DNA from 4 places in the Streptomyces sp. NPDC088706 genome. Region 3 is predicted to be linked to each of the others. Evidence: riboswitches for the same ligand, from Rfam matches in the RefSeq annotation. Region 3 holds a riboswitch; each other region holds the start of a gene.

Region 1 (4,179 bases), on a different contig from region 3:
AAGCGGCGCCGGTAGTGCTCGGCGACGTCCGGGAAGGCCTGGAGGAGGTGGACCGTCGTCATGATGATGTCGTCGAAGTCCAGCGCGTTGGCCTCGCGCAGGCGGGCCTGGTAGAGCGCGTACGCCTGGGCCAGGGTCTTCTCGAAACCATCGGCCGCCTGTCCGGCGAAGGTCTCCTCGTCGATGAGCTCGTTCTTGAGGTTGGAGACCTTGGCGGTGAAGGACTTCGGCGGGTAGCGCTTGGGGTCCAGGTCGAGATCGCGGCAGACCAGGGCCATCAGGCGCTTGGAGTCGGCGGCGTCGTAGATCGAGAACGACGAGGTGAAGCCGAGCTTCTTCGACTCGCGGCGCAGGATGCGGACGCACGCGCTGTGGAAGGTCATGACCCACATGGCGTTGGCGCGCGGGCCCACCAGCTGCTCGACGCGCTCCTTCATCTCGCCCGCGGCCTTGTTGGTGAAGGTGATCGCCAGGATCTGCCCCGGGTGCGTCCCGCGCTCGGCCAGCAGGTGCGCGATGCGGTGGGTCAGCACCCGGGTCTTGCCGGAGCCGGCCCCGGCGACGATGAGCAGCGGGGACCCGGCGTGCACGACGGCGGCGCGCTGCTCGGTGTTCAGCCCATCGAGCAGCGCCGCGGCGTCGATGACCGGGCGCGGGTGGCCGTCCCGGTAGTACCCGTCCCGGGGCGGCGGGGGCGCGTCGAAGACGCCCTCGAAGAGTCCCTCCGGCACCGCTTCGGGTGCGTGGTCCTCGGGGGGCGGCGGCGGGCCGTCCTCCGCGGACTGGAGGCCGGTCAGGAAGTTGTCGTCAAAGAGGCTGCTCATCGCCATCCGAGTCTAGAGGGCCGCACCGACAACCTTCCGTCGAAGCCGGGAAGCGGCCACCGGCACCAGCGCGCCACCCGCACGCAAGGAGAGCGGACGTCCACGTTCCGTGAAGGAGTGCCCGGTCGGAGGGGGTGCGGGACCGCGGACCCGGAAAGGTCACGAAAATGTATCGGGCATATCGCTCCACCTCCTTCCCAGCGGTGCCACGGGTTGGCTAGCGTGCTCGGTCAGGTGATCCGTACCTCCCAGAGACGAACCGCGTCTCACGGTCACCTCTGCCGAATCCGCGCTGCCCTCCCAGCAGTTCGGAACCGGGGACCCACACGCAGAACCGGGGTGAATCGGTCCGTACCCTCGCATCCGGACCGTAGGACAGCCTTCCGTTCCGTCCGAACCCGACAGCTAACCCGGTAGGCGGTCCACGGAAGGAGATGCCGGTCTTGGCATCGCATCGCAAGCCGCGCGCGAAGGTGCGCACCACCACCCCCGCCGTCGGGTTCACGACGGCCGCGCTGGCCTCCGTGACGCTTCTCTCCACGCAGAGCGCGACGGCGGCCCCCGCCGAGCCGAAACCGGCCATCGAGGACGTCCGGAAGAAGGTCGACGAGCTCTACCGGCAGGCGGGCAGCGCGACCCAGCAGTACAACCGCGCCAAGGCCGCCTCCACGGCCCAGCGCACCAAGGTCGACACGCTGCTCTCCGACGTGGCGAAGCGGACCGAGAGGATCAACGAGGCGCGCAGGGAGCTGGGGGCCTACGCGGCCGCGCAGTACCGCACCGGTGGCATCGCACCCACCGCGACCTTCTTCCTGGCGGACGACCCGCAGTCCTACTTCGACCAGAACCAGCTGATGAGCCGGGCGACCGAACGGCAGCAGAAGGCCGTCGACGACTTCCGTACGCAGCAGGCCGCGGTGTCGAGGAAGCGCGCGGAGGCCGTGAAGAGCCTGGAGACGCTCACCGAGACCCAGACCGCGCTCCGCACCGGCAAGCGGAACGTGCAGACCAAGCTGACCGAGGCCCGGTCCCTGCTGTCGAAGCTGACCGCCGAGGAGAAGGCGCGGCTGGCGGAGCTGGAGCGCAAGAAGGAGGCCGAGGCCAAGGAGAAGGCGGAGCGGCTGGCCCGCCGCCAGGCCGCCGAGGCCAAGGAGCGGGAGAAGGCCGAGAAGAAGGCGCGCGAGGAGGCCGCGAAGGAGTCCGGCGGGGACAACGGCTCCGGCTCCGGCAGCGGTACGGGGACGAGCCCGGGCTCCGGTACGGGTACGGGTACCGGGACCGGGGCGGGCAGCGGCTACGCCGCCAAGGCCGAGAAGGTGCTGGCCTTCGCCCGCGCCCAGATCGGGAAGCCGTACGTGTGGGGGGCCTCGGGCCCGTCCTCGTACGACTGCTCGGGGCTGACGCAGGCGGCGTGGCGGGAGGCGGGCGTGACACTGCCCCGGACCACCTGGGACCAGGTGAAATTCGGCACCCGGGTCGCCACCGCCGACCTGCGCCCCGGTGACCTGGTCTTCTTCTACGACGACATCAGCCACGTCGGCATCTACAAGGGCGACGGGATGATGATCCACGCCCCGAAGCCGGGGGCGAACGTCCGCGAGGAGTCGATCTACTCCATGCCGGTCTACGGCAGCGTGCGCCCGGCGTAGTGCCGGGCGCGGGGTGGTCGCCTCAGGGCGGCCGCCCCGGAGCCCAGCCATGGCCGGAGGATCGCCAGGCAGTGGGGCAAGCCTTCGCCGGGGCGTTCGCCGGAACTGGGCGTCGTCCGCCCGAACCTGCCGGAATGATCAGTTCCGGCCTCGCATCTCCGGTCATCCGGCGGCGCCCGGACGTCACATCCGGGCAATAGTTGTCATGGCGAACCTTTTCCGTGCGCCCGGATTAGCGTCCCTGGCGGACCCGTCGGTATCCCCCGGCGGGCAGCCGACAGGAAGGATGCCGCCCCCGTGGCCGCGCACCGGAAATCCGCTCACCGGAAACCCAAGCAGCGCCCGTTCACCGGCCCTGCTGCCCGCACCGCCGCCACCCTGGCGCTCGCCGGGGCCGCCACCGCCACCTCGGCCGCCGGCGCCGGCGCCGCACCCGCCGAGCCCGCTCCCACCGCCGCCCAGGTCCGGGCGAAGATCGACCGGCTCTACCACGACGCCGAGGTCGCCACCGAGAAGTACAACGGGGCGAAGGAGAGGGCGTCCGCCGCCACCAGCGCCGTCGACGCCCTGGCCGACGAGGCCGCCCGCCGCACCGACCGCCTCAACACCGCCCGCCACGCGCTCGGGTCCCTGGCCACCGCCCAGTACCGCACCGGCGCCCTCGACCCCGCCGTACAGCTGGCGCTCTCCTCGGATCCCGACACCTACCTGGAGCGCGCCGCCCACCTGGACCGGGCGGGCGACCGGCAGGCAGGCCTGCTCAGCGGTATCCGGCGCCAGCTCTCCGGCCTCGCCCGGGTCAAGGCGCGCGCCGACCGGGAGACCGAGGCGCTCGCCGCCCGCCAGGCCGAGCTGCGCGAACACCGCACCGCGATCCGCACCAAGCTCGCCGACGCCCGCAGGCTCCTGGCCACCCTCACCGCCGGCGAGCGCGCCGCGTACGAACGCTCGGCCGACGCCGGCCACGGCGGCGGCCCGGCTCAGGCCGACCGCGCGACCGCCCACGCCGACCGTTCGGCCCCCCGCTCCCCGGTCGCCGCCCCCAACTCCCGCGCGGCCCGGGCCGTCGCCTTCGCGCACGGGGCGATCGGCAAGCCGTACGTCTGGGGCGCGACCGGTCCGAACGCCTTCGACTGCTCGGGCCTGACCCAGGCGGCCTGGCGGGCGGCGGGCGTCAGCCTGCCCCGCACCACCTACACCCAGATCAACGCCGGACAGCGGGTCTCCCGCTCCGAACTGGCCCCTGGCGACCTGGTGTTCTTCTACTCCGGGATCAGCCATGTCGGCCTCTACATCGGCGGCGGCCAGATGATCCACGCCCCGCGCCCCGGCGCCCCGGTCCGCATCGCACCCGTCGATCACATGCCTTTCGCCGGAGCGACCCGGGTGGCATAGTCCCCGGCGCCGGACTCCCTCCCGCCGAAGGAACTGTCGCATGACGATGGCGAACGCCGTCCAGGGCTACGCCCGCACGCTCACGCTGCGCTCGCCCACCCACTACCGGGTGGGCCCGTTCACCGTCCGGCACGACCCGGGCTGGGAACTGAAGTACGCCAACTACGCCATCCCCGACCGGGAAGCGGAACCCACGGCGGACGACGTGGCAGCCCTGATCGAGGCGTTCCGGGAGCGGAGGCGGCTGCCGCGCCTTGAGTTCCTGCCCACCTGGGCCCCGGCCGTCGAACCGGCCCTCCTGGCAGCCGGTT
Region 2 (4,179 bases), on a different contig from region 3:
CGACGGTCTCCGAGCTGCTCGGCGAGCAGCCGCCCGAGCGGGAGGCGGTCATCCGGGGCGGCGCCTTCGAGGGCGCCGAGGCCGACGGCTGGATGTACCGCCGGACGGGCGGTTCCGGCCGCGCCATGCAGGCGCTGCGGGTCCGCGTACCGTACGGCGCCCAGGGCGATCTGGTCCGGGTGCACCCCGGTGAGGAGTGGCTGTACGTCCTCGGCGGGCGGCTGCGGGTCGCGCTGGGGGAGACCGTGCACGATCTGGACCCCGGCGACAGCGCCCACTTCGACTCGCTCACCCCGCACCGGATCGCGGCCCTGGACCGCGGCGGGGCCGAGCTGCTCTTCGTCCACTCCCTGCTGCAGAGCCCCGCGGCCGAGCTCTGCCTCGGCAACGCACTGCGCGCGCGTTGACCCCTTCGTTCCCCCGGCCGCGAGGCCGGCAGAGAGGACCGTCATGTCCGATTCCGAGCACTACGACCCGCTGAGCCCGCGGCGTCCCAGGACCACGCGGGACTCGCAGGAGCGCCGGATGCCGCGCGGTCTCGTGATCAGGCTGCTGGCCTACCTGGTGGTCGGCCATGTGATCGCGGCCTTCCTCTACCTGCTCTTCATGGTGGCAGGGGCCGAGTGAGCGTCCGGCCTGCCGATCAGCCCTGGTCGAGCAGCCGCTCGCGCAGCCGCTCCCGGGTCACGGAGGAGACGTTCAGCCCCTCCGCCAGGTAGCGGTCCGTCGTTCCCCAGGTCTCGTCGATGGCCGCGAACGCCGCCGCCAGGTAGGAGGCCTGCGCTCCGAAGAGCGGGTTCAGGAGCTCCATCACCTCGGCGGACATCCCGGTCTCGGACATGTCCGAGCGCTTCACCTTGTACCGGCGGTGGGGGTCGTTGGACTTGAGGTAGTCCGCCTCGATCGCCTCGCGCTCGACGCCGACCGCGAGCAGCGAGACCGCGATCGACAGACCGGCCCGGTCCTTGCCCGCAGCACAGTGCATGAGGGCGGGCACGCTGTCCTCCGCCAGGGCGTGCAGCACCCGGCTGTGCTCGGCCGTGCGGTCCACGATGGTCGACCGGTACATGTGGATCATGCGCTCGGTGCCCTTGCCGTTCGCCAGGATCGAGCGCAGCTGCTCGATGTTCCCGTCGCGCACCAGCCGCCAGAACTCGGCTCCGTCGGCCGGGTCGGAGAGCGGAATGCTGACATTGCGGACACCGGCCAGCTCGACGTCGTACCCGTCGAGCTGGTGGTCGGCGGAGTTGCGGAAGTCGAAGACGGTGTGCAGCCCGAGCCCGCCGAGGAAGAGCGCGTCCTCGGCGGTGGCGTGCGCCAGGTGGCCGCTGCGGTAGAGCCGGCCGAAGGCGGTGCGCCGCCCGTCCGTGGTGGGGAGCCCACCCACGTCGCGGAAGTTGCGGACTCCGGTCAGTGCGGTCTCGGTCGGCGGGACCTGCGGCACCTGCTGCGTCACGGTGGCTCCTGGAATCTCTGCGTCGGCGCCGCTCTCCGGCGAGGGCGCCCCTGCGACGATACGACATCGGTTCACCAGGCAACCATCAGTGCGCTGACCGGGCGTCAGATGTGGCGCGGGTGCCATGTCCGTATTGGTGTATTTCGCAGAACATGCCCCACTAATGGGGGAGATGGGATTCCCCGGGTGAGCGGGATCATATCCGTGACGGACCGTGGCGGTGGCGCCCGGGCGTTTTCCCGGTATCCGTACGGAAAGCCAAGATCCGTAATCCACGGAGTGTGACGGGAAATCCGGAGCGAAATTGAATCGACCATTCCGGGGTGCATCCGAGGGCTTGTTCCCGTCGTCCTGACTCGTTTACGGTCACCGTCAATCCGGACGGACCGCCTAATCCTGCCGCCGCCCGGAATTCGCATCCACCCACTCACGCGTGGCAGGAGCGGGGGAACCAGGTAAGCCGCCGGCCCGGAGCGATCCGGACCGGCTCGGGGTGAAGTCGCCATCCGGCGGCCGGGCATCTCCAGCTCGAACCCGACAGCTCACCTCGCAGGCGCCGGAGAGGAACCACCCCATGCCCGCAAAGGGTAAGCACCGTCGTCCCAAGTCCGGCCCGATCCACCGCGGCGTCCTCGCCGCGGGCACCGGCGGAGCCGTACTCGCCCTCCCGCTGATGGGCGCCACCGGCGCGCACGCCGCGGAGAAGGCGGCCCCCGCCGCCGCCTCGGCCGCCGCTCAGTCCGCGCCGCAGGCCGCGCCCGTCAAGGCGAAGGCCGCCCCGAAGACGTACTCCGTCGTCTCCGGTGACTACCTCGCCAAGATCGCATCCGAGCACCAGGTCAAGGGCGGCTGGCAGAAGCTGTACCAGGACAACCGCTCGACCGTCGGCGAGAACCCCAGCCTGATCTTCCCGGGCATGAAGCTCACCCTCGGCGCCAAGGCGTCCGGCTCCGCCGCGCCTTCGGAGGCCAAGGAGTCCGCTCCGGCTCCCAAGGCCGCCCCGAAGAAGGCCGAGCCGGCCCCCGAGGCCGCCCCGAAGAAGGCTCCGAAGGCGGACACCGCATCGGCCGACGACTCCGGCACCTCCGCGCAGACCGGCTCCTCCGAGGCCAACGGCTCCGGCTGGTCGGCACCGCTGGCCAGCCCCAACGTCACCACCCAGTACCGTGCCTCCGGCGCCAGCTGGTCCAGTGGCTACCACACCGGCTCGGACTTCCAGGCCGCCTCCGGTACCCCTGTCCTCGCCATCGGACCGGGCACCGTGGTCTCGGCCGGCAACAGCGGCTCGTACGGCAACGAGGTCGTCATCCAGCACGAGGACGGCATGTACTCCCAGTACGCCCACCAGTCCTCGCTCAACGTCTCGGTGGGCCAGACCGTCACCGGCGGCCAGCAGATCGGCCTCTCCGGCTCCACCGGCAACTCCACCGGCCCGCACCTCCACTTCGAGGTCCGCACCGGCCCGAGCTACGGCTCGGACGTCGACCCGATCGCCTACCTGCGAGCGCACAACGTCTCCCTCTGACCCGAGGGCAGCGATAAGTGATCGGGGGGCGGTGCGCGGCGGCGCACCGCCCCTCCGCTTATTCCGGCTTTACCGAAACCTGACCGGGTGGTCTATCTCACCACCCGTCAACCCCGTATTACGGTCGCGTAGGTCACATCGAACCGTGCAGGATATGCGCTTGTGGCAGACGATTCGAGAACCCAGCGACAGAACATCATCGGGTCGTACGCGGCGATCGGGGACAGTTTCACCGAAGGCGTCGGCGACCCCGGCCCCGACGGCACCTTCGTCGGCTGGGCGGACCGGTTCGCGGTTCTGCTCGCCGACCGGCTCCCGGCCCCCGACGCGGCGACGGGCCCCGGCGAGACCCGGCACGGGAACTTCCGGTACGCCAACCTCGCCGTACGCGGACGCCTCCTCGACCAGATCGTCGAGGAGCAGCTCCCCCGCGCCAGGGAACTGGCCCCCGACCTGGTCAGCTTCTGCGCGGGCGGCAACGACATCATCCGGCCCGGCACCGACCCCGACGATCTGGCCGAGCGCTTCGAGCGGGCCGTCGCGGACCTGACCGACGCGGTCGGCACCGTCATGGTCACCACCGGCTTCGACACCCGGGGCGTTCCGGTACTGCGCCACATGCGCGGCAAGATCGCCACGTACAACGTCCACCTGAGGGCCATCGCCGACCGCTACCGGTGCCCCGTGCTCGACCTGTGGTCGCTGCGCTCGGTCCAGGACCGGCGCGCGTGGGACGCCGACCGGCTCCACCTCTCGCCCGAGGGCCACACCCGCGTCGCGCTGCGCGCCGCCCAGGTCCTCGGCCACGACGTGCCGGCCGACCCGGACCAGCCCTGGCCGCCGCAGGCCCAGCGCCGCCCCTTCGACGCGCGGCGCGACAACATCCAGTGGGCGCGGGAGTACCTCGTGCCGTGGATCGGCCGGCGGCTGCGCGGCGAATCGTCCGGCGACCAGGTCGCGGCGAAGCGGCCGGACCTGCTGCCGCTGTAGCCGCCGCTACGCGGACTCCGCCGACGGCCGGGGGACCGCACATCGCCGCGGGTCCGGCAGCAGCGGCAGCGCACGCCGGGACGGGCCCGGTGCCACCGGTCCGTCCGGCGTCGAAGCCGCACCGCGACCGGCCGGTATCCGCTCCAGGACGCCGCCGGCGAACACGTCGTACAGCGGCAGCGTCTCCAGGTGCACATAGCCGATGTGG
Region 3 (4,179 bases):
CCCCGCTACTGAAGATCCAGGCCCGGCACGCACAGCGTGCCGGGTCTGAGTCGTTTCTGAAGGGCCGGACAGGAATGTTCCGGCTTGACCTTGACGCAGCGTAAAGATCTAGCGTTTCCGGCATGGAGTGGTCCATCCAGGAAATCGCCAGAAAAGCCGGCACCACGAGCCGCACGCTCCGGCACTACGGGGACCTCGGTCTCCTCGTGCCGAGCCGGGTCGGGAGCAACGGCTACCGCTACTACGACCAGGACGCCCTCGTCCGGCTGCAGCGCATCCTGCTGCTGCGGGGGCTCGGGCTCTCGCTGGCCGCCATCAAGGACGTGCTGGACGGGCAGCGGGACACGGCGGTGGCGTTGCGGGCGCACCTGCGGTTGCTGGAGCAGGAGCAGGCGCGTATCGGGAGGCAGATCGCCTCGGTGCGGACCACTCTCCACAAGACGCAGGAGGGGATGGAACTCATGGCCGATGAGATGTTCGACGGCTTCGACCACACCGCCCACGAGCGGGAGGTGACCGAGCGCTGGGGACGCCAGGCGTACGAGGAGGGCGACCGGTGGTGGCGTTCGCTCGGGGAGGCGGAGAAGAAGGCCTTCCAGGACGAGCACGAAGCGATCGCGTGTGACTGGGGCCGGGCCAGGGAGGCCGGACTCGACGCCGGCAGTGACCAGGCGCAGGACATCGCCCGGCGGCACTGCGCGTGGCTGGCGTCTCCCAGGCAGACGCCCAGGCAGACGCCCGAGCAGACGCCCAGGGAGACGCCCGGGCAGACGCCCAGGGAGACGCTCAGGCAGACGCCCGGGCAGTCGTCCAAGAAGTCGTCCACGGCATCGTCCGGGGTGTCCTCCGATGCGCCGGGCTCGGCGCCCAGCCGTTCGTACGTGATCGGGCTCGGCGAGATGTATGTCGCTGATCCGCGCTACGGAAAGAACTACGATCGCTACGGGGACGGCACCGCCGCCTTCGTACGGGATGCACTGACGATCTACGCGGAACACCGGCTCTCCGACTGACCACGGGGACCGGCCACGGAGTGCGTGGGGTTCCTCGCCGCTTCCCCCTATTTGGCCGACGACGGGTCGCCGCACGGCGCGGCGCCGGGAAGCCTGGACGGGGCGCGGTACCGTCCGCAGCCGTGGCCGGACCGGGCAGGAGCGCACAGGTGGGGATGGCGGAGAAGAGGCGCGCACGCGTGATGGGGAGCCTCGGCGTTGCGGGGCGCGCCATGCCCGGCTCAACGGGGCGCGGGAAGCCGGTGGTGGCCCGGAACGCCGGTACCCGGCGGTTCGTCCGGTTGCTGCCGCTGCTGGTGATCGCCGGCGGGCTCGTTTTCGACGCCCTGGCGCCGCCCAACTTCACCGCCGTTCCCCTGTACGTGGCCGCGCCGCTGATCGCCGCGCCCTTCTTCTCGCTGGCCAGCACGGTCCGTACGGGCGTGGCCTCGGTCCTCTCCGTCATCGTGATGCGGCTCTTCGACGGGACGTCCACCCAGGTCGTCCCGGTCATCGAGATGATCACCGTGTTCACCGCCGCGGCCCTGGCCCTCGTCATCAACGGGGTCGTGCGCCGCAGCAACGAGCAGCTGGCCTCGGCGCGGGTCATCGCGGAGACGGCCATGCGGGCCGTGCTGCCGACGCCCGCGGAGCGGATCGGCGGGCTCCAGGTGGCCGCGCGGTACGAGGCGGCCCAGGCGGACGAGTTCGTCGGCGGGGACCTGTTCGCGGTGGCGGACACCCCGTACGGCGTGCGCCTGGTCGTCGGCGACGTACGCGGCAAGGGGCTGGACGCCGTGGAGGCGGTCGCGGTGATCATCGGGGCGTTCCGGGAGGCCGCCGAGCAGGAGCGGTCGCTGGAGGGGGTCGCGCAGCGGCTGGAGCGGGCGCTCGCGCGGGAGGGGACGCGGCGGTACGGGCTGGACGCCATGGAGGGGTTCATCACCGCCGTGCTGGCCGAGATCCCGCCCGGTTCGGCCTCGCTGCGGCTGGTCAACCGCGGCCACCCCGAGCCGATCCTGCTGCACGCGGACGGGTCCCTCGATGTCCTCGCGCCGTCCGTGCCCGCGCTGCCGCTGGGAATGGACCTGGGTGTGTGGCCCGACCGGGCCGACGAGTGGGAACTGCCCGCCGGTTCGACGCTGCTCGCCTTCACGGACGGTCTCTCCGAGGCCCGGGACGCGAGCGGGTCCTTCTACGACCCGGCGGCCCGGCTGCGTGGCCGGATCTTCCCCGGTCCCGAGGAGCTGCTCTCGGCGCTCACCGACGACGTACGGCTGCACACCGGCGGCCGTTCGACGGACGACCTGGCGCTGCTCGCGGTCAGCCGGCCCGCGGAGGGGCAGCCCCCGCGGCGGACGACGGTGAAGATCGTCGGCCGCGGCGATGACACCGTGCGTAACTGAGGAACACCGCTCCGCTTAACAGTTGACACACCATCAGAAAATGAGGTGTGGGCGATGGACCGCCAAGTCGCCCGATTCGGACCGCTTGTGGGGGATAGGTCCCTGTCGGAGGCGTTAATGATCAACAGGAACAGCTTGGAATCGGGCCCGTCTGTCTATTAACGTTCGATAACGCAGCGCGGTCGTCCCAGCCGTCGTCAGGACGGCGCCGTGCGCGAGCGCCGAATTCCGCAAGGGAACCGGGGAACCACCTACATGGGGTGAATCGGGAGCCTGCGTCTCGTGAGAGGCGGAGGGGCCCGTAGGAGACCTTCCTGCTCCGAACCCGTCAGCTAACCCGGTAGGCGAGAAGGAAGGAAAGGAGTGCGCCCACGTGGCGTCCAATCAGCCTGCTCCTGAGGCCCCGTCACCCTTCAGTGCCGACACGTTCGGTGGCCCGGAGCGGACGTGGGAGGAGTGGAATCCCACCGCGGAGTCCATCCGTCCCGTGCGCGGCAAGCACCGCGTGGCCAAGCAGCGGGGTCTCGCCCGTAGCTCCACCGTCCTCGGGGTCGGCGTCATAGCGGCCGTCGGTGCGGGTGGCATGGCCACCGCCCAGAGCAAGCCGCCGGTCTCCATCTCTCTTCCCGATTCCCTCGCGGACAATCTCCCCGACGCCAAGTCCCTCCCCGGCGTCGGCGCTTTCATGTCCGGGGACGCCGAGGCCGCACCGGTCACCGCAGCACCGCTCACCACCGCGGGCATCACGTACGCCGAGGCCGAGCAGGGCACCACCGACGCGGGCGAGGCCCTGCGCGCCCGCATCCTCCAGCAGGCCGAGCAGCAGCAGGCCAGCGCCGACGCCGAGGCCAAGGCAGCCGAGGAGAAGGCCGCGGCCGAGACTGCCGCCGCCGACGCGAAGAAGCAGCAGGACCAGGCGGAGGCCAAGGCCAAGGCCGAGGTCGCCGCCGAGAAGAAGGCGGCGAAGGAAGCGGCGGAGAAGAAGGCCGAGGAAAAGCGCCTCGCCGAGCTCCGCGCCAGTTACACGCTGCCCGCCTCCTCGTACACGATCACCTCGACCTACGGTCAGTCCGGCGCGATGTGGTCCTCCGGTCAGCACACCGGCCTGGACTTCGCCGGGGCGGCCGGTGCGCCGCTCAAGGCCGTGCACAGCGGCACGATCACGTCGGCCGGCTGGTCCGGCTCGTACGGCTACCGCACGGTCCTCCAGCTCGAGGACGGCACGGAGGTCTGGTACGCCCACCAGTCCTCGATCGACGTCTCGGTCGGCCAGAAGGTCAGCACCGGCGAGACCATCGGCCGCATGGGCGCGACCGGCAACGTGACCGGTGTCCACCTCCACCTGGAGGTCCACACGGCGGGCGGCTCGGCCCTGAACCCGATGGCATGGCTGAACAGCAAGGGTCTGTCCGTCTGAGGCCGCCGTAATCGGCAGCCCTCCGCGCCCCTCCGCGCCCCTCCGGCGCGCGGGCGCACCACCCACCCGCTCCGAAACCCCGGCAGCCCTGACGTTCACCCCCCGACGTCAGGGCTGCCGGTCCGTCCGGGGGCGGGTGGCGCAAGCGGGCCCGGTCCGTCCGGGGACGGTGGCGGGAGTCGGACCGGTCCGGCGGACCGGCCGCGGGGGCGCGGAATACGCGGCTCCGCAGCCGCCGTTGAACACACATGACTTCTCTGCGCACTCTCGGCAGCTCCGACCTCCAGGTCTTCCCTCTCTCCCTCGGCGGCAACGTCTTCGGCTGGACGGCCGACGAGGAGCAGTCCTTCGCCGTCCTCGACGC
Region 4 (4,179 bases), on a different contig from region 3:
CTCGTCCAGGGGGCCGGCGGCTCGCTCAACGGGACGACCAGCTTCGAGCGGACCAACTACTTCGAGACCATGCCCACCCATCAGGTGGAGCTCGCCCTCTGGCTGGAAGCCGACCGTATGGGCTCCCTCCTCGCCGCGCTCGACGAGGAGTCCATGGAGAACCAGCGCGACGTCGTCAAGAACGAACGGCGCCAGCGCTACGACAACGTGCCCTACGGCACCGCGTTCGAGAAGCTCACCGCCCTCGCCTACCCCGAGGGCCACCCGTACCACCACACCCCGATCGGCTCCATGGCCGACCTGGACGCGGCGACCCTGGAGGACGCCCGCGCGTTCTTCCGTACGTACTACGCGCCCAACAACGCGGTGCTCTCGATCGTCGGGGACATCGACCCCGAGCAGACCCTGGCCTGGGTCGAGAAGTACTTCGGCTCCATCCCGTCCCACGACGGCAAGCGCTCGCCGCGCGACGGCACCCTGCCCGAGACCATCGGCGAGCAGCTGCGCGAAGTGATCCACGAGGAGGTCCCGGCGCGCGCGCTCATGGCCGCCTACCGTCTCCCGCACGACGGCACCCGCGCCTGTGACGCGGCCGACCTGGCGCTGACCGTGCTGGGCGGCGGCGAGTCCTCCCGGCTGCACAACCGGCTGGTCCGCCGCGACCGTACGGCGGTGGCGGCCGGCTTCGGGCTGCTGCGGCTCGCCGGGGCGCCCTCGCTGGGCTGGCTGGACGTGAAGACCTCCGGCGGGGTCGAGGTGGAGCAGATCGAGACCGCGGTCGACGAGGAGCTGGCCCGGTTCGCCGAGGAGGGCCCCACCCCGGAGGAGATGGAGCGCGCCCAGGCCCAGTTGGAGCGCGAGTGGCTGGACCGGCTGGGGACGGTCGCGGGCCGCGCCGACGAACTGTGCCGTTACGCGGTCCTGTTCGGCGACCCGCAGCTCGCTCTGAGTGCGGTGGGACGCGTCCTGGACATCACCGCGGACGAGGTGCGCGAGGCGGCCCGGGCGGCCCTGCGCCCCGACAACCGGGCGGTGCTGGTCTACGAGCCCATCGAGCCGGCCGACGAGGCCGAAGGCACCGACGAGCCCGAGGGGGCGGACAAGTGAGCGACGCCGCCGTGACTGGAGTAGCCATGGAGTACCACCCGCAGCCGACCCCGGGCACCGCCCGGCCGTGGGCGTTCCCCGCGCCCGAGCGCGGCGCCCTGCCCAACGGGCTGACCGTGCTGCGCTGCCACCGCCCCGGCCAGCAGGTCGTCGCCGTGGAGATCTTCCTGGACGCGCCGTTGGACGCCGAGCCCGAGGGCCTGGACGGCGTGGCCACGATCATGTCGCGCGCGCTCTCCGAGGGCACCGACAAGCACAGCGCCGAGGAGTTCGCCGCCGAGCTGGAGCGCTGCGGCGCCACCCTGGACGCGGGCGCCGACCACCCCGGCGTCCGGGTCTCCCTGGAGGTCCCGGCCTCCCGGCTGGCCAAGGCGCTCGGCCTGGTCGCCGAGGCCCTGCGCGCCCCGGCCTTCGCCGAGAGCGAGATCGAGCGGCTCGTCGGCAACCGCCTCGACGAGATCCCGCACGAGCAGGCCAACCCGTCCCGGCGCGCCGCCAAGCAGCTCTCCAAGGAGCTCTTCCCGGCCACCGCCCGGATGTCCCGCCCGCGGCTGGGCACCGAGGACACCGTGCGGCGGATCGACGCCGCCGCCGTGCGGGCCTTCTTCGACGCCCACATCCGCCCGGCCACCGCGACGGCCGTGATCGTCGGCGACCTCACCGGCATCGACCTGGACGCCCTGCTCGCCGACACCCTCGGTGACTGGTCGGGCGACGCCGGCCGGGCCCGCCCGGTCCCGCCGATCACCGCCGACGACACCGGCCGTGTGGTGATCGTGGACCGCCCCGGCGCGGTCCAGACCCAGCTGCTCATCGGCCGCATCGGCGCCGACCGGCACGAGCGCGTGTGGCCCGCGCAGGTGCTCGGCACGTACTGCCTGGGCGGCACGCTCACCTCCCGGCTGGACCGGGTGCTGCGCGAGGAGAAGGGCTACACCTACGGCGTACGGGCCTTCGCCCAGGTCCTGCGCTCCAGCGGCCCCGACGCGGGCGGCGCGGCGATGCTCGCCATCAGCGGTTCGGTGGACACCGAGTCCACCGGCGCGGCGCTGGAGGACCTCTGGACGGTCCTGCGGACGCTGGCGGCCGAGGGGCTGACCGACGCCGAGCGCGAGAGCGCCGTGCAGAACCTGGTGGGCGTCGCCCCGCTGAAGTTCGAGACGGCCGCCTCGGTGGCGAGCACACTGGCCGACCAGGTCGAGCAGCACCTGCCCGACGACTACCAGGCCCAGCTCTACGCCCGCCTCGCCGAGACGGGCACCGTGGAGGCGACCGCGGCCGTGGTCAACGCCTTCCCGGTGGACCGACTGGTCACGGTCCTGGTGGGCGACGCGGCCCAGATCGCGGAGCCGGTGAAGGCGCTCGGCATCGGAGAGGTGACCGTCGTCAGCGGCTGACGCACCGTCGGCACACATCAGAACGAAGAGGACCCCGGCGGACAAGGATTCGCCGGGGTCCTCCCTTATATTCGCCAGGTCCTTTTCATCCCCTTTGCAGGAGAGAGTGACTCTTCGCCCTGTGGGATGCGCGACAAATCCCCTTGTCCGCTTGGTGGTGGGAAGTCTGCCCGCCTAGCGTCGGCCCGGCTGTCCGTCACCCGTATGCCGCATCCGCGGCGCCGGGCAGCCATCGCCGAGTCCCTGTCAGGCGCGAGCCTGGGGAGCCGGGGACCCACGCAGTCCCTGGGGTGAATCGGAAGCCCGTGCCGCGACCCGGCGTGGGAATCCGTAGGAGACCTTCCTGCTCCGAACCCGTCAGCTAACCCGGTAGGCGAGAAGGAAGGAAAGGAACCAGCTCCTCCATGGCGTTCACCCGTGCCACCGGGAAGCACCGTGCCCCGAGCCGCCTGACGCGCCGCGGCGCCCAGGCCGCCGGCATCGCGGCCCTGGCCACCACCGGAGTCCTCGGCTCCCTGGCCTCCCCGGCCGCCGCTGCGGACCCCGAGACCCCCAAGGCCGCCGAGAGCGGCCTCGCCCAGGCCATCGCCCTCGATGCCACGCTCGCCGAGCAGATCGACGCGCAGGCCCAGGTGCAGCACGAGCAGGCCGAGGCCCTGGCGAGGGCGAAGGCCAAGGCGGCCGCCGAGGCCAAGGTCAAGGCCGCGAAGGCCAAGGCGAAGGCGGAGGCCCAGCGCGAGGCCGACGCCCGCGCCGAGGAGGTCCGCGAGGAGAAGACCCGGGCCGCCCGCGCCGCCGAGCGCGCCCGTCTGAACGCCTTCCACCTCCCGGTCGCCGGCTCGTCCGTCACCACCGGCTACAAGTCGGGCGGCGCGCTCTGGTCCTCCGGCAGCCACTCCGGCGTGGACTTCCAGGCCGCCTCCGGCAGCTCCGTCGTCGCGGTCGGCGCCGGCACGGTCGTGGAGGCCGGCTGGGGCGGGGCGTACGGCAACAACATCGTGCTGCGGATGACGGACGGCACATACACCCAGTACGGCCACCTCTCCTCGATCGGCGTCTCCGTCGGTCAGAGCGTCACCTCCGGCCAGCGGATCGGCCTCTCCGGCTCCACCGGCAACTCCACCGGCCCGCACCTGCACTTCGAGGCCCGGACCACCCCGGAGTACGGCTCGGACATGGACCCGGTCGCCTACCTGCGCTCGCACGGCCTGAACGTCTGACCCCGCCTCGCGCGGCCTCCCCGCCCGAAGGCCCCGGTTTCCCGCCGGGGCCTTCGGCCATGCGCCGGGAAACCGCCGTGACCGACATCTCCGTCCCCGGCCTCCGGCCAGAAGATATCCATCAATTCCGGCCTGCCATCGGAAATTGCTGCGGATTGCAATAGAGTCACGGAACAGGCGTCGGCCGGCCGCGTTTCGCGGGGATTAAGGCGGAGGTTCGGACATGCGCATTCCCGCGCATTCGGTATGCACGGCGATCCGTGACGACATCGTCTCCGGTGTCTACGAGCGCGGCAGCCGCCTCACCGAGGAGCTGCTGGCACGGCGGTACGGGGTCTCCCGCGTCCCGGTGCGCGAGGCGCTGCGCACCCTGGAGTCCGAGGGCTTCGTCGTCACCCGCAGGCACGCCGGGGCCTGTGTCGCCGAGCCCACCGAGCAGGAGGCCGCCGACCTGC

What was found. Region 3 has a riboswitch for cyclic di-AMP ahead of ACIQAK_RS12900 (M23 family metallopeptidase). Riboswitches for the same ligand answer to the same signal wherever they lie in the genome.
Region 1: it holds a riboswitch for cyclic di-AMP, as region 3 does, so the genes downstream of both, ACIQAK_RS15075 (NlpC/P60 family protein) here and ACIQAK_RS12900 (M23 family metallopeptidase) in region 3, are expected to answer to the same signal.
Region 2: it holds a riboswitch for cyclic di-AMP, as region 3 does, so the genes downstream of both, ACIQAK_RS29330 (LysM peptidoglycan-binding domain-containing M23 family metallopeptidase) here and ACIQAK_RS12900 (M23 family metallopeptidase) in region 3, are expected to answer to the same signal.
Region 4: it holds a riboswitch for cyclic di-AMP, as region 3 does, so the genes downstream of both, ACIQAK_RS22510 (M23 family metallopeptidase) here and ACIQAK_RS12900 (M23 family metallopeptidase) in region 3, are expected to answer to the same signal.

What each region holds. Positions count from the first base shown of each region.
Region 1 is NZ_JBIVLW010000004.1:413,349-417,527, reverse strand. It holds gene pcrA (DNA helicase PcrA) at 1-824, opposite strand, end outside; cyclic di-AMP (ydaO/yuaA leader) riboswitch at 1,094-1,260, shown strand; gene ACIQAK_RS15075 (NlpC/P60 family protein) at 1,259-2,473, shown strand; gene ACIQAK_RS15070 (C40 family peptidase) at 2,771-3,868, shown strand; gene ACIQAK_RS15065 (GNAT family N-acetyltransferase) at 3,909-4,179, shown strand, end outside.
Region 2 is NZ_JBIVLW010000019.1:76,546-80,724, reverse strand. It holds gene ACIQAK_RS29345 (XRE family transcriptional regulator) at 1-407, shown strand, start outside; gene ACIQAK_RS29340 (DUF6126 family protein) at 451-627, shown strand; gene ACIQAK_RS29335 (tyrosine-protein phosphatase) at 644-1,456, opposite strand; cyclic di-AMP (ydaO/yuaA leader) riboswitch at 1,867-2,025, shown strand; gene ACIQAK_RS29330 (LysM peptidoglycan-binding domain-containing M23 family metallopeptidase) at 2,031-2,981, shown strand; gene ACIQAK_RS29325 (SGNH/GDSL hydrolase family protein) at 3,144-3,971, shown strand; gene ACIQAK_RS29320 (STM4011 family radical SAM protein) at 3,978-4,179, opposite strand, start outside.
Region 3 is NZ_JBIVLW010000003.1:748,260-752,438, forward strand. It holds tRNA gene ACIQAK_RS12885 (tRNA-Met) at 1-8, shown strand, start outside; gene ACIQAK_RS12890 (MerR family transcriptional regulator) at 123-1,013, shown strand; gene ACIQAK_RS12895 (PP2C family protein-serine/threonine phosphatase) at 1,226-2,398, shown strand; cyclic di-AMP (ydaO/yuaA leader) riboswitch at 2,608-2,760, shown strand; gene ACIQAK_RS12900 (M23 family metallopeptidase) at 2,772-3,815, shown strand; gene ACIQAK_RS12905 (aldo/keto reductase) at 4,064-4,179, shown strand, end outside.
Region 4 is NZ_JBIVLW010000010.1:132,258-136,436, reverse strand. It holds gene ACIQAK_RS22520 (pitrilysin family protein) at 1-1,107, shown strand, start outside; gene ACIQAK_RS22515 (pitrilysin family protein) at 1,134-2,504, shown strand; cyclic di-AMP (ydaO/yuaA leader) riboswitch at 2,728-2,894, shown strand; gene ACIQAK_RS22510 (M23 family metallopeptidase) at 2,909-3,724, shown strand; gene ACIQAK_RS22505 (GntR family transcriptional regulator) at 3,948-4,179, shown strand, end outside.